3 regions of the Musicola paradisiaca NCPPB 2511 genome follow, and region 1 is predicted to be linked to each of the others. Evidence: predicted binding sites of a transcription regulator. Region 1 holds the regulator's gene; each other region holds the start of a gene.
The links. Region 1 encodes LexA, which represses DNA repair genes until DNA is damaged. Its sites were predicted from a motif close to TNCTGTATGTACATACAGNA; they were not measured.
Positions count from the first base shown of each region.

Region 1 (4,234 bases):
ACAATTCCAAGGGTCTGAAATACCATGATCATTAGCAGAGTTGCTGAACAGTGCGGCCAGGCTGACTATGGCTGGTTACAGGCTCGTTATACCTTTTCCTTCGGCCACTATTTCGATCCTGATTATCTCGGGTTTGCGTCATTACGCGTGCTGAACCAGGAAGTGTTGTCACCCAAAACCGCCTTTCAGCCGCGTACCTATCCACGTGTTGATATCCTGAATATTCTGTTGCAAGGGCGGGCCGAATACCGTGATAGCAACGGCGCCCACATCCGCGCCGATGCGGGCGACGTATTACTGTTGGCAACACAGCCGGGCATTAGCTATAGCGAGCACAACATCGACGACACAACCCCGTTGACTCGTCTTCAGTTATGGTTGGATGCGTGTCCGACGCGCGAGAATTCCCCCCTGCAGCGGCTGACGCTGCAAGCGTCTGGCAACCAGTTAATCGCCTCGCCGGAAGATACCCCAAACGCCCTTCACCTTCGCCAGCAGGTCTGGATTCACCATGTGGACATGAAAACCGGCGAGCAGCAGACCCTGCCATTGAAAGGTAATAGCGGTTATCTGCAATCCATCTACGGCAGCATCCGCGTTTGCGGTTGCGCCGATGCGAGCCGGAATTTGCACTGCGGAGATGGCGCATTCATCCAACAGGAAAAGAGTCTCACTTTACAGGCCGGCTCCGATACGCGAGCTTTACTGATCGACCTGGTCGCCTGACCTACCCAACACAAGCTAAGGCAAATAGGCGCTAAAGCGGCGCGTTTCAGTGTTTTTGCCCTGTCATGCTAAGATGGCCGCATGATCCCAAACAGGCTTCAGGGTTATTGCCATGGATTCCGTCAATCCGGACAAACTTGTCATTCAGGCCGAACAGCTTTGTCAGCAGCGCAACGTGCGTCTTACACCCCAGCGTCAGGAAGTGCTGCGTTTAATCGCACAGCAAACCGGCGCCATCAGTGCATATGACTTACTCGATCTCCTGCGTGCATCAGAGCCGCAAGCCAAGCCGCCCACAGTTTATCGCGCACTGGATTTCCTTCTTGAGCAAGGATTTATTCATCGTGTCGAGTCCAACAACAGCTATGTGCTGTGCCACCACTTTGAAGAACACAGCCATACTTCCGCGTTGTTCATCTGCGACCGGTGCGGACAAGTGACTGAACGCCAGACTGAAGGCGTGGAAGAAACGCTGCAGCAATTGGCGCAACAGTCAGGGTTCGTGATGCGGCACAGCGTTGTGGAAGCGCATGGTTTCTGCCGAGAATGCCAACAGGTGGAGTCCTGCGAACAGCGGGATAGTTGCAATCATGATCACAGCCTGATCGTGAAGAAGCGTTGAACATCGGGCAACCTACGAGGTTCAACATCGACCGTCACACATCAAAAGGGATTTTACAGGTCACGGCAGGCGCTCATCGGTAAAGGTAAACAAAAAGCGCCAGCCAGACTGTATAAGTAGCAGGAATCGGAATCAAACCGGCGAGAAAAATCAGCTCCAGTCGCCGTTACGAATTACGCCGACGGCCAAACCTTCAATCGAGAAATTCTGTTCACGCAAATCGACGACAATGGGCTCAAAATCCTTGTTCTCTGCCAGCAGCTGCACAATATTCCCCTGCTTTTTCAGTCTCTTGACCGTCACTTCATCTTCAATACGTGCAACGACGACCTGACCATTACGCACATCCTGGGTTTTGTGAACAGCTAACAAATCACCGTCAAGAATACCAATATCTTTCATCGACATACCGCTGACGCGCAGCAAAAAATCCGCGTTAGGCTTGAACATGGCGGGATCGACCTGGTAATGACATTCGATATGCTGTTGAGCCAGTAAGGGCTCGCCAGCAGCCACACGGCCAATCAATGGTAGCCCTTGATCTTCTTCTTCCATCAGCAACCGGATTCCACGAGATGCGCCGGTAACGATCTCTATGACACCTTTGCGCGCCAGCGCTTTAAGATGCTCTTCCGCTGCATTTGGCGAGCGAAAGCCGAGTTGACTTGCAATTTCAGCACGGGTCGGTGGCATCCCGGTCTGAGAGATATGATCGCGAATAAGATCATAGACCTGTTGTTGTCTGGTGGTTAATGCTTTCATCCCGCCCCCTGGTTGTTTATACAGTTTCGCTGTGAGTATATACAGGGATACCGGCAATGGGAACCCGGAAGAACGCTATTCCACGGAATTTTCTGCGAATATTCGAAGCCTCACGCAAAATGGCTCCACAGCAAGCTTCCCCACACGCTTGCGGCCAGCAAACAGGCGACAAACACCGCCGCCGAGCCAATATCCTTCGCCCTGCCGGACAATTCGTGATAGTCCATCCCGACACGATCCACAACCGCTTCTATCGCACTGTTGACAAGCTCAAACAACACAATCAACACCACCGAACCGATGAGCAACAACCGCTCAATCGTTGAAACCGGTAGCCAACACGCAATAATAATCGCGGCGAGAGTCAGTAGCGATTCTTGACGAAATGCCGCTTCGTGCAGCCATGCCTGTTTCAATCCTTGCAACGAGTACCCTGTTGCTTTAACGAGCCGGGTGAACCCCGTTGTTTTATTCATACTTGCTCCACCTGTAATTTGTGATTGAACGCAATTTTAACGTGCCCGCACGAACGTATCACCACAGATATCCTGTCGGGTTTCTGGTATCCTTTCGGCGCGTTGCTAACAGGAGGCTTCTGGTTGTTATGTCAGGTTGGCGTAGAATTTACTATAAATTACTGAATATTCCCCTTAAATTCCTGGTGAAGAGTAAAGTTATTCCCCAGGATCCCGTTGCTGAACAACAGTTGGATCCGTCCCGGCCGATTTTCTATGTGCTGCCCTACAACTCCAAAGCGGATTTACTGACTCTGCGCACCAAATGCCGCGAGCTCGGTTTGCCGGATCCGCTGCAGCCACTCCATATTGATGGCAAGACGTTGCCAAGTTACGTCTTTGTCAATGACGGCCCGCGCGTGTTCCATTACTACGTCCCGAAAGAGAAATCGATCAAGCTCTTTCATGACTACCTGGATCTGCACCGTAATAATCCGGATCTGGATATCCAGATGATTCCCGTGTCCGTCATGTTCGGACGCTCACCTGGCCGCGAAGGCCAGCAGAATCAGGAAACGCCACATTTACGATTGCTGAACGGCATCGAGAAATTTTTTGCCGTTTTGTGGCTGGGACGGGACAGTTTCGTGCGTTTCTCAACGCCGGTATCCCTGCGTTATATGGCCACAGAACATGGTACTGACAAGACCATCGCCCACAAGCTGGCTCGCGTAGCGCGGATGCATTTTTCCCGACTACGACTGGCAGCAGTCGGCCCCAGACTGCCCGCAAGGCAGGATCTGTTCAACAAACTGTTGTCGTCCAAAGCAATAGCTAAAGCCATCGATGATGAAGCGCGGGTAAAAAAGATTTCCCACGAGAAAGCGCAACAGAACGCGATTACCCTGCTGGAAGAAATCGCCGCCGATTTTTCTTACGAAGCGATTCGCCTTTCCGATCGCGTCCTGAGCTGGACCTGGAACCGGTTATATCAAGGGATTAACGTCCATAACGCCGAGCGGGTCCGCCAGCTGGCTCAGGACGGGCACGAACTGGTGTATGTTCCTTGTCATCGCAGCCATATGGATTACCTGCTGCTTTCCTATGTGCTTTATCACCAGGGGCTGGTGCCTCCGCACATCGCGGCGGGCATTAACTTGAACTTCTGGCCGGCCGGGCCGATTTTCCGCCGTCTCGGCGCTTTCTTCATCCGCCGAACCTTCAAAGGCAATAAGCTCTATTCCACGTTGTTCCGCGAATACCTGGGCGAACTGTTCACCCGCGGTTATTCCGTAGAGTATTTTGTCGAGGGCGGCCGTTCACGCACGGGGCGTTTGCTGGAACCTAAAACCGGCACGCTGGCGATGACGATTCAAGCCATGCTGCGTGGCGGAACCCGTCCCATAACACTGGTTCCTATCTACATTGGTTACGAACATGTGATGGAAGTGGGAACCTATGCCAAGGAATTGCGCGGCGCTACCAAAGAAAAAGAAGGGTTCATACAGATGGTGCGCGGCCTGAGTAAGCTGCGTAATCTGGGGCAAGGGTACGTAAACATCGGCGAACCGCTATCGCTGACCAGCTACCTCAACACCCACGTACCGCAATGGCGCGACGACATCGACCCGATCGAGCCGCAGCGGCCAGTCTGGCTGACGCCGACCGT
Region 1 covers NZ_CM001857.1:3,942,722-3,946,955, forward strand. The annotation lists gene DPA2511_RS17415 (pirin family protein) at 25-726, shown strand; gene zur (zinc uptake transcriptional repressor Zur) at 839-1,348, shown strand; gene lexA (transcriptional repressor LexA) at 1,499-2,110, opposite strand; gene DPA2511_RS17430 (diacylglycerol kinase) at 2,221-2,586, opposite strand; gene plsB (glycerol-3-phosphate 1-O-acyltransferase PlsB) at 2,715-4,234, shown strand, end outside.

Region 2 (4,234 bases), 460 kb from region 1:
GTAAGTTCATCAGCCACCAGAATGAATCGTTCCGGCCATTGAGCGCTATTTTGTGCATTATCGCCAAGATGGAAAAGCAACCGCTGCCCCAACGCCCGCAAGTCGCCGGCCCGTTCCCGCAGGTAGGTATCCTGCAAACTGGCGAACTGGGCGGCAAACCGCTCGATCACGACTTTTACCGCCCATTCCGCGACACTGCCGGTATCAATCTCCTGCAGCAACTCGCGTTTCAGCCGCGCATCATTCAACAGATGAATGTAGAAATCGAAGATAGCGGCGCTTTCTTTCTGCGCACTGGCGCTGAAACGCTTGCTAAAACGCCGAAATTCAACGCCCGCCTCGCCAATCGCCGCCAGTAGCCGGGCTCGTTCCCGATCGCTGTCCAGACTGGAGGCGGGAAAGACCAGTTCCAAAGAGGGTTGACTGCGATCCTGCCAGCCGGTGGCAATCGCTACGCCGGGCGCAGCAGGCAGCGCCTTGATGCGCGTCTGACGATATTGCCCAAACAGGGCTTTCATCTGTGATTGCGACAGGGTGGCGGCCATCTGGGTCGCCAGCGTCACCATGAAGGATTCTTCGTTTTTATCGAACTGACGGTGCTCACGCTGTTGCACCACCAGCACGCCCAACAACTGGCGTCGGTGGATAATCGGCACGCCGAGAAATGAACGGAAATGCTGCTCGCGCACGGCAGGAATGAACTTGAAACTGGGATGACGTTGAGCATCCGCTAGATTGATGGGCTCAGCGCGTTCCCCCACCAGCCCCACGATCCCCTGGCCAAACGCCAGGGTAATGGTGCGTCCGCGCGGTTTCTTCAGCCCGCGCGTCGCCATCAGGTAATAACACTGACGATCATGATCCGCCAGATAGATGGAACAGACTTCCGTATCCATCGCCAGGCAAATCTCGTTCACCAGAATCTCCAGCGCATCGCTCAGCCTGGCTGTTGCCGCAACCTTTTCAATGATTTCTCGCAGTCGCGTGAGCATGATGTGCCGAGCTATCCTCTTTTTCGTCGCGGGCCTGATGACATCCGGGCAGCCGTATTCTCCTGTAGCTGTATCACTGAGGTGACGAACTCCTTCATCACCTTCCGGTAAACATCACGCTTGAAAGACACCACCTGACGCACCGGGTACCAATAACTGACCCAGCGCCACCCATCGAACTCCGGCGTACCGCTGCTCTGCATATTGATGTCTGATTCGTTACACATTAACTGTAGCAGAAACCATTTTTGCTTCTGGCCGATACACACCGGTTTTGTATCCCAACGCACCAAACGTTTTGGCAATTTATAGCGCAGCCAGCTTCGGGTTGAAGCCAGAATACGAACATCCTTTTTCCGCAGCCCCACTTCTTCGAACAGTTCGCGGTACATAGCCTGTTCCGCGCTTTCTCCGGGATTAATCCCTCCCTGGGGAAACTGCCAGGAGTGCTGGCCATAACGACGGGCCCACAATACCTGACCCTGCCGATTACAAATTACGATACCAACATTCGGGCGGTAGCCATCATCATCGATCACCGGACTACCTCGATAAACTGAAAATGCAAGATGACTTGATTGTTTCACACTCCCGCAAAACGGTAAACTCCCGCTTCACATTGGGTTCTTTCTAATAAAATGACGTTAACCCACAGATAAAATCGAAGTTATAAACACGCTCAGGTAATCAGCGGCAGTTTATTCACTTTTTCTGTGGACATCTTTGTGCAGAACGTCATGAAAAAGTGAGTAAAACTCATCGCACACCACACAGCCCAAAAATGGACTAGAGAAAATAGTTATATTTTTTCAAACAATTAAACTACTTTTCCCCATATCACGCCTCTATACACAACAGCCTTGAACAGGATCTTTCTCAGAGTGGCGAAAGATCGCTCTACCTCAACTTTATCCACAAGTCAGTTGCGCAAACGAGCCAAAAAATCAACGAAACCAGCAAAAAAGCGTGACGTCAAGGCTGTAAATGGAAACAGTGCTCTCAAATTATCCCGGTTATCCCAAAAAACTGTGGATAACATGGTGTAAAATCCTGTTCATTCCCGGTGTCTTATCATGAACAACATGCCGGGCAAAAATCTTTCTCTCGCAACAAGAGAAGAAAAAAACCAGCATAATCATGCTATTATTATTTTTTTCATCGAGAATTAATAGGATCAGGGTTATCCCCGCCCGATACTGTTCCTTTTTTAATCACATCATGGCCCGGCATACATGAATATTCCAATGATCCACAATGACTCACCGCACAGCGAGCAGGCGTTGGCGCAACGCGCGCAAGCGCTGGCAGGCTACACGCTGGGGGAACTGGCGCGCATCGCACAATTACCGATCCCGCCGGATCTGCGCAGAGATAAGGGGTGGACGGGGATCTTGCTGGAGCGTTTTCTCGGCGCCAGCGCCGGCAGTAAACCGGAACAGGATTTCCCCGATATCGGCGTGGAGTTGAAAACCATCCCCGTGGACAGCGAAGGAAAACCGCTGGAAACCACGTTCGTGTGCGTAGCGCCGCTAACCGGCAACAGCGGCGTAACCTGGGAGAACAGCCATGTCCGCCACAAACTCGCGCGAGTGTTATGGATCCCGGTAGAAGGCGCCCGTTCAATTCCGCTGTCGCAACGCCATGTCGGTACGCCGCTTCTCTGGAGCCCCAGTCAGAAAGAAGAAGAGCAACTCCGTCAGGATTGGGAAGAACTGATGGATCTGATCGTATTAGGGAAAGTGGAAAGCATTACCGCGAGACACGGAGAGGTATTGCAATTGCGCCCCAAGGCCGCCAACAGCCGCATACTGACTGAAGCCATCGGCGAGCACGGCCAACCGATCATGACGCTGCCACGCGGTTTTTACCTGAAAAAAACCTTTACCGCGCCGTTACTAGCCCGCCACTTTCTGCTTTAATGCCCAACATCGGTTTTTTACCCGTATCCCCGGTTATGTATAATCGGCGTTTACTCTTCGTTTAAGGTACATGGATAGCATGTTCGCTTGGATCGTTGATCCCAACGCCTGGTTGGCGCTAGGGACTCTTACCATTCTGGAAATCGTTCTCGGCATCGACAACATCATCTTTCTGTCACTGGTTGTCGCCAAACTCCCTAAAGCGCAACAAAACAAAGCGCGACGTCTTGGGCTGTTGGGCGCCATGCTGATGCGTCTGGCGCTGCTGGCGTCGATTGCCTGGGTGATCAGGTTAACCAATCCGTTATTCACACTCTTTGGGCAGGATATTTCACTGCGGGATATGATTCTGTTTTTCGGTGGCCTATTCCTGATTTGGAAAGCCAGCCGTGAAATCCACGAAACCATAGAAGGCGGTACCGAAGAACATACCTCCCAGGTGCATTCATTCTTCGGCGCTATCCTGCAAATCATGCTGCTGGATATTATCTTCAGCCTGGATTCCGTCATCACCGCCGTTGGCCTGTCCGATCATCTGTTTATCATGATGGCGGCAGTGGTCATCGCTGTGGGTGTCATGATGTTTTCCGCCCGCCCGATCGGCGAATTCGTCGAGCGCCACCCGTCGGTAAAAATGCTGGCCTTGTCTTTTCTGATCCTGGTGGGCTTTACCCTGATTCTGGAAAGCGTCGGCATCCACGTACCGAAAGGCTACATCTACTTTGCCATGTTCTTCTCCATGTCGGTGGAAACACTCAATCTGCTGCGTGGGAAAAAATCAAAAGAAACAGTGTAATGGCTATCGGGGAACGGCTTTTAACCGTTTCCCGACATTTTTTACCTGTTCTACCGGATTTTGGCTTAAATCTTAATTCCTACTCGCAAAGGCTCTGCTAGACTGGCTCGCGTTTGTCAATTTTTTTGCGTGTACGATAGGTAGAACGCCCATGACTTCCCGATTCAGACTCTACTCCGCCTTTATATTGGCAACCCTGCTTACAGGCTGTTCCAGCCATTACGTCATCGCCACCAAAGAGGGGCAGATGCTATTGACCCAAGGGAAACCCGTGATCGATCCCGCGACAGGAATGCTCAGTTATACTGATGAAGAGGGTGTCAGGCATCAGATCAACACCAACAGCGTCTCTCAGGTGATGGAACGTTAAATGACGACGTCATAATGGCAGTCCCCCCACCGTATAAATACGCTTCCCCCCTTGCAATCGCTTGGTTATAGTCGGAAAAGAGGTGCGCGAGCGACCGCACCAGCCATCCCATGATAAAAAGGAAGCTGGCATGCAATATCACCGTATTCCACACAGC
Region 2 covers NZ_CM001857.1:3,485,908-3,490,141, forward strand. The annotation lists gene ptsP (phosphoenolpyruvate--protein phosphotransferase) at 1-992, opposite strand, end outside; gene rppH (RNA pyrophosphohydrolase) at 1,004-1,531, opposite strand; gene mutH (DNA mismatch repair endonuclease MutH) at 2,225-2,911, shown strand; gene DPA2511_RS15510 (TerC family protein) at 2,991-3,707, shown strand; gene DPA2511_RS15515 (YgdI/YgdR family lipoprotein) at 3,859-4,077, shown strand; gene DPA2511_RS15520 (NADP(H)-dependent aldo-keto reductase) at 4,208-4,234, shown strand, end outside.
Region 2: mutH (DNA mismatch repair endonuclease MutH) is a predicted target of LexA. The motif match lies at 1,969-1,988, and genes of this name have one in related genera.

Region 3 (4,234 bases), 1.5 Mb from region 1:
CTCCCTGATTAGAATAAATATTGGCATAGGCCTGCGCCCAAAGATCTTTATTGCTACACATGATTTTGTGCAGCTTCTTGATCTTATAGCCTTGTGTACTGGCTTTGTTTATACCACTTAGAGCATTGAGTGTTCTTTGTGATAGCACTGACTATCGAACCTCGCTTCTATTAGTATAGATCCAACTGACTCCCTTCCCTCTTACGAATATAACTTCACCGATAATTACTTATCGACTTATATATATTTTTCAGATTGGTTAGCCAATTGCGACTCCATTACAGAGCTACGTTGGGTACTACGGAGTCTCCGTTACCGTATTGGTTAATGACTTAACCAACTTAGGTAATCCCGTATTTCTTTGTAGTCAAGGTGCATCCCACTTAGGTTCCACTTACGTTCAATTACCACTCTCACCGAGCAGGTGCCAATATTGTTGGATATAGTAACCTTCTACACATAATTACTATAAATATTGGTATGACTCCTGAATAACCGTGAGCCATAGATATCCCGAAACCCACTATGAACTATGATTCAACCAATCAGGCTTAACCCTATGGGACTTGCAATGGCTGGCGCAAAGTAGGTTATTTCCCCGCAACCAGCCTTTTCCTGACATGCTACACTCCCCTCCCTCTTTCGAGGTTCAAACCCATACTGGGTAAGGATAAGTCAGGCTTGCAATAGGCACTCCAACAGCCTATGATTAACTCAATGATTTGAATTAACCACTTGATTTACAAAGCAAAACGGCGCACTTAGAACGGAATGTCGTCGTCGAAGTCCATCGGCGGCTCGTTGCCCGGCATTGGGGCGCTTTGCGGACGGGGCGCCTGTGCACCGCCGCTGAAAGAGGCTGCGGGCTGTTGCGGCTGGCCCCAGCCGCCCTGCTGCGGGTTGCCGCCAGTATTATTGTTACCCATACCGCCGCCAGCCGGCGCGGCACCGCCGGCGCGACCGCCGATCATCTGCATGGTGCCGCCTACGTTGACCACGATTTCCGTCGTGTAGCGATCCTGGCCGGACTGATCCTGCCATTTACGGGTCTGCAACTGGCCTTCGATATAAACCTGAGAGCCTTTGCGCAGGTATTCGCCCGCCACTTCGGCTAACTTGCCAAACAGCACGACGCGGTGCCATTCGGTCTTTTCTTTCTGCTCGCCGGTCTGCTTGTCACGCCAGGATTCAGACGTGGCCAGCGTAATGTTGGCAACCGCACCACCGTTCGGCATATAGCGGACTTCGGGATCCTGCCCCAGGTGCCCGAGAAGTATGACTTTGTTTACGCCTCTGCTGGCCATGCTTTGTCTCCTGATAACGCTTTTTCACAAGTTTAAGAGATAAATTCTAGCATGCCAGTATGGCAGATAATACCCGCGCGCCGGATTCCATGCTTTTTTCCTTTGTTGCAATCGTTGCATTGAATACTGGATATTCATTCAGTTTTTTTTGTGCCATAATCGTCCGCTTGTTGGCTGCGCGCCGGCACAACCGGCGACCGCGCCGTGCCATTATCAATGGCACGCTTCTCTTTTTCTCTCGTGCCGAGGGGATGAAAAAACAGCGTCTACTGCGGGAAATGTGTGAATGGATAAGATCGAAATTCGTGGTGCCCGTACCCATAATCTTAAAAATATCAACCTGATCATTCCTCGCGACAAACTGATTGTCGTGACCGGGCTATCCGGCTCCGGCAAGTCGTCGCTGGCGTTTGATACGCTTTATGCCGAAGGGCAACGGCGCTATGTGGAGTCGCTGTCCGCCTACGCCCGCCAGTTTCTGTCGCTGATGGAAAAGCCGGACGTCGACCATATCGAAGGGCTGTCGCCCGCCATCTCCATCGAGCAAAAGTCCACCTCGCACAACCCGCGTTCCACCGTCGGAACCATTACCGAAATTCACGATTATCTGCGTCTGCTGTTCGCCCGCGTGGGGGAGCCGCGTTGCCCGGAACATGACATTCCGCTGGATGCCCAGACGGTCAGCCAGATGGTGGATAGCGTGCTGTCGCAACCGGAAGGCAAACGCCTGATGCTGCTGGCGCCAATCGTGAAAGAGCGTAAGGGCGAGCACACCAAAACGCTGGAAAACCTGGCGACGCAGGGCTATATCCGCGCCCGTATCGACGGCGAGGTGTGCGATCTGTCCGACCCGCCTAAACTCGAGCTGCAAAAGAAACACACGATCGAAGTGGTGATTGATCGTTTCAAAGTCCGCAACGATCTGGCTCAGCGCCTGGCCGAATCGTTCGAGACCGCGTTGGAACTGTCCGGCGGTACGGCGATTGTGGCCGACATGGACGACGATTCCGTACCGGAATTGCTGTTTTCCGCCAATTTCGCCTGCCCGGTGTGCGGCTACAGCATGCATGAACTTGAGCCTCGTCTGTTTTCGTTCAACAACCCGGCAGGGGCTTGCCCCAGCTGCGACGGGCTGGGTGTGCAGCAGTTCTTCGACCCGGCGCGAGTGATTCAGAATGGCGAACTGTCGCTGGCGGGAGGCGCTATTCGCGGCTGGGATCGCCGTAATTTCTATTATTTTCAGATGCTGCGCTCGCTGGCGGAGCATTACGAGTTTGACGTGGAAGCACCATACGACAGCCTCAGCCCGGCGACCCAGAAGGTGATCTTGTACGGTTCCGGCAAGGAAAACGTTGAGTTCAAGTACATCAACGATCGCGGCGATACTTCGGTGCGCCGTCATCCGTTTGAAGGGGTGCTGAACAATATGGAGCGCCGCTACAAGGAAACCGAGTCCGCCGCGGTGCGCGAAGAACTGGCGAAATTTATCAGTAATCGTCCGTGCGCCAGCTGTCACGGTACCCGTCTGCGCGAGGAAGCACGCCATGTGTTCGTTGAACAGACCACATTGCCGCAGATTGCCGATATGAGCATCGGCCACGCGCTGGCGTTTTTCGGCAATATGACGCTGAGCGGGCAACGGGCGAAAATTGCGGAAAAAGTGCTGAAAGAGATTGGCGATCGTCTGCGGTTCCTGGTGAACGTCGGCCTGAACTATCTGTCGTTGTCCCGCTCGGCGGAGACTCTGTCCGGCGGCGAAGCGCAGCGTATTCGTCTGGCCAGCCAGATCGGCGCCGGGTTGGTCGGTGTCATGTATGTGCTGGACGAACCGTCCATCGGCCTGCACCAGCGCGATAACGAACGCCTGTTGGATACCCTGATCCACTTGCGGGATCTCGGCAATACGGTGATTGTGGTGGAGCACGACGAAGACGCGATTCGCGCCGCCGATCACATCATCGATATCGGCCCTGGCGCCGGGGTGCACGGCGGTCAGGTGATTGCAGAGGGCACTGCGGCACAGATTATGGCAGAACCTGCATCGTTGACCGGGCAGTTTCTCAGCGGCCAACGCAAAATCGATATTCCGCCGCAACGCATCCCGGCGGATCCGACCAAAGTGCTGAAACTGATTGGCGCACGCGGCAACAATCTGAAGGACGTGACCCTAACGCTGCCGGTCGGTTTGTTCACCTGTATTACCGGGGTCTCCGGTTCGGGAAAATCCACGCTGATCAACGATACGCTGTTCCCGATTGCCCAGCGGCAGCTTAACGGCGGCGAATTGAACGAACCGGCGCCGTACCGGGAAATTCAGGGGCTGGAGTATTTCGACAAGGTTATCGATATCGATCAAAGCCCGATCGGCCGCACTCCGCGCTCTAATCCGGCCACTTATACCGGCGTCTTCACCCCGATTCGTGAACTGTTCGCCGGGGTGCCGGAAGCGCGCAGTCGCGGTTACAACCCCGGTCGTTTCAGCTTCAACGTGCGCGGTGGCCGTTGTGAAGCTTGTCAGGGCGACGGCGTGATTAAGGTAGAAATGCACTTTCTGCCGGATATTTACGTTCCCTGCGACCAGTGCAAAGGCAAACGCTATAACCGCGAAACGCTGGAGATTAAATACAAGGGCAAAAGCATCCATGAAGTGCTGGAGATGACGATCGAAGAAGCCCGTGAATTCTTCGACGCCATTCCGGCGCTGGCGCGTAAGTTGCAAACGCTGATCGACGTCGGTTTGTCTTATATCCGCCTGGGGCAGTCGGCGACGACGTTGTCCGGCGGCGAAGCCCAGCGTGTGAAGCTGGCGCGCGAGTTGTCGAAACGCGGTACCGGCCAGACGCTCTATATTCTGGATGAACCCACCACCGGCCTGCATTTCGCCGATATTCAGCAACTGTTGGCGGTGCTGCACCAGCTGCGTGATCAGG
Region 3 covers NZ_CM001857.1:804,315-808,548, forward strand. The annotation lists gene DPA2511_RS03715 (reverse transcriptase domain-containing protein) at 1-148, opposite strand, end outside; gene DPA2511_RS03720 (single-stranded DNA-binding protein) at 762-1,304, opposite strand; gene uvrA (excinuclease ABC subunit UvrA) at 1,591-4,234, shown strand, end outside.
Region 3: uvrA (excinuclease ABC subunit UvrA) is a predicted target of LexA. The motif match lies at 1,429-1,448, and genes of this name have one in related genera.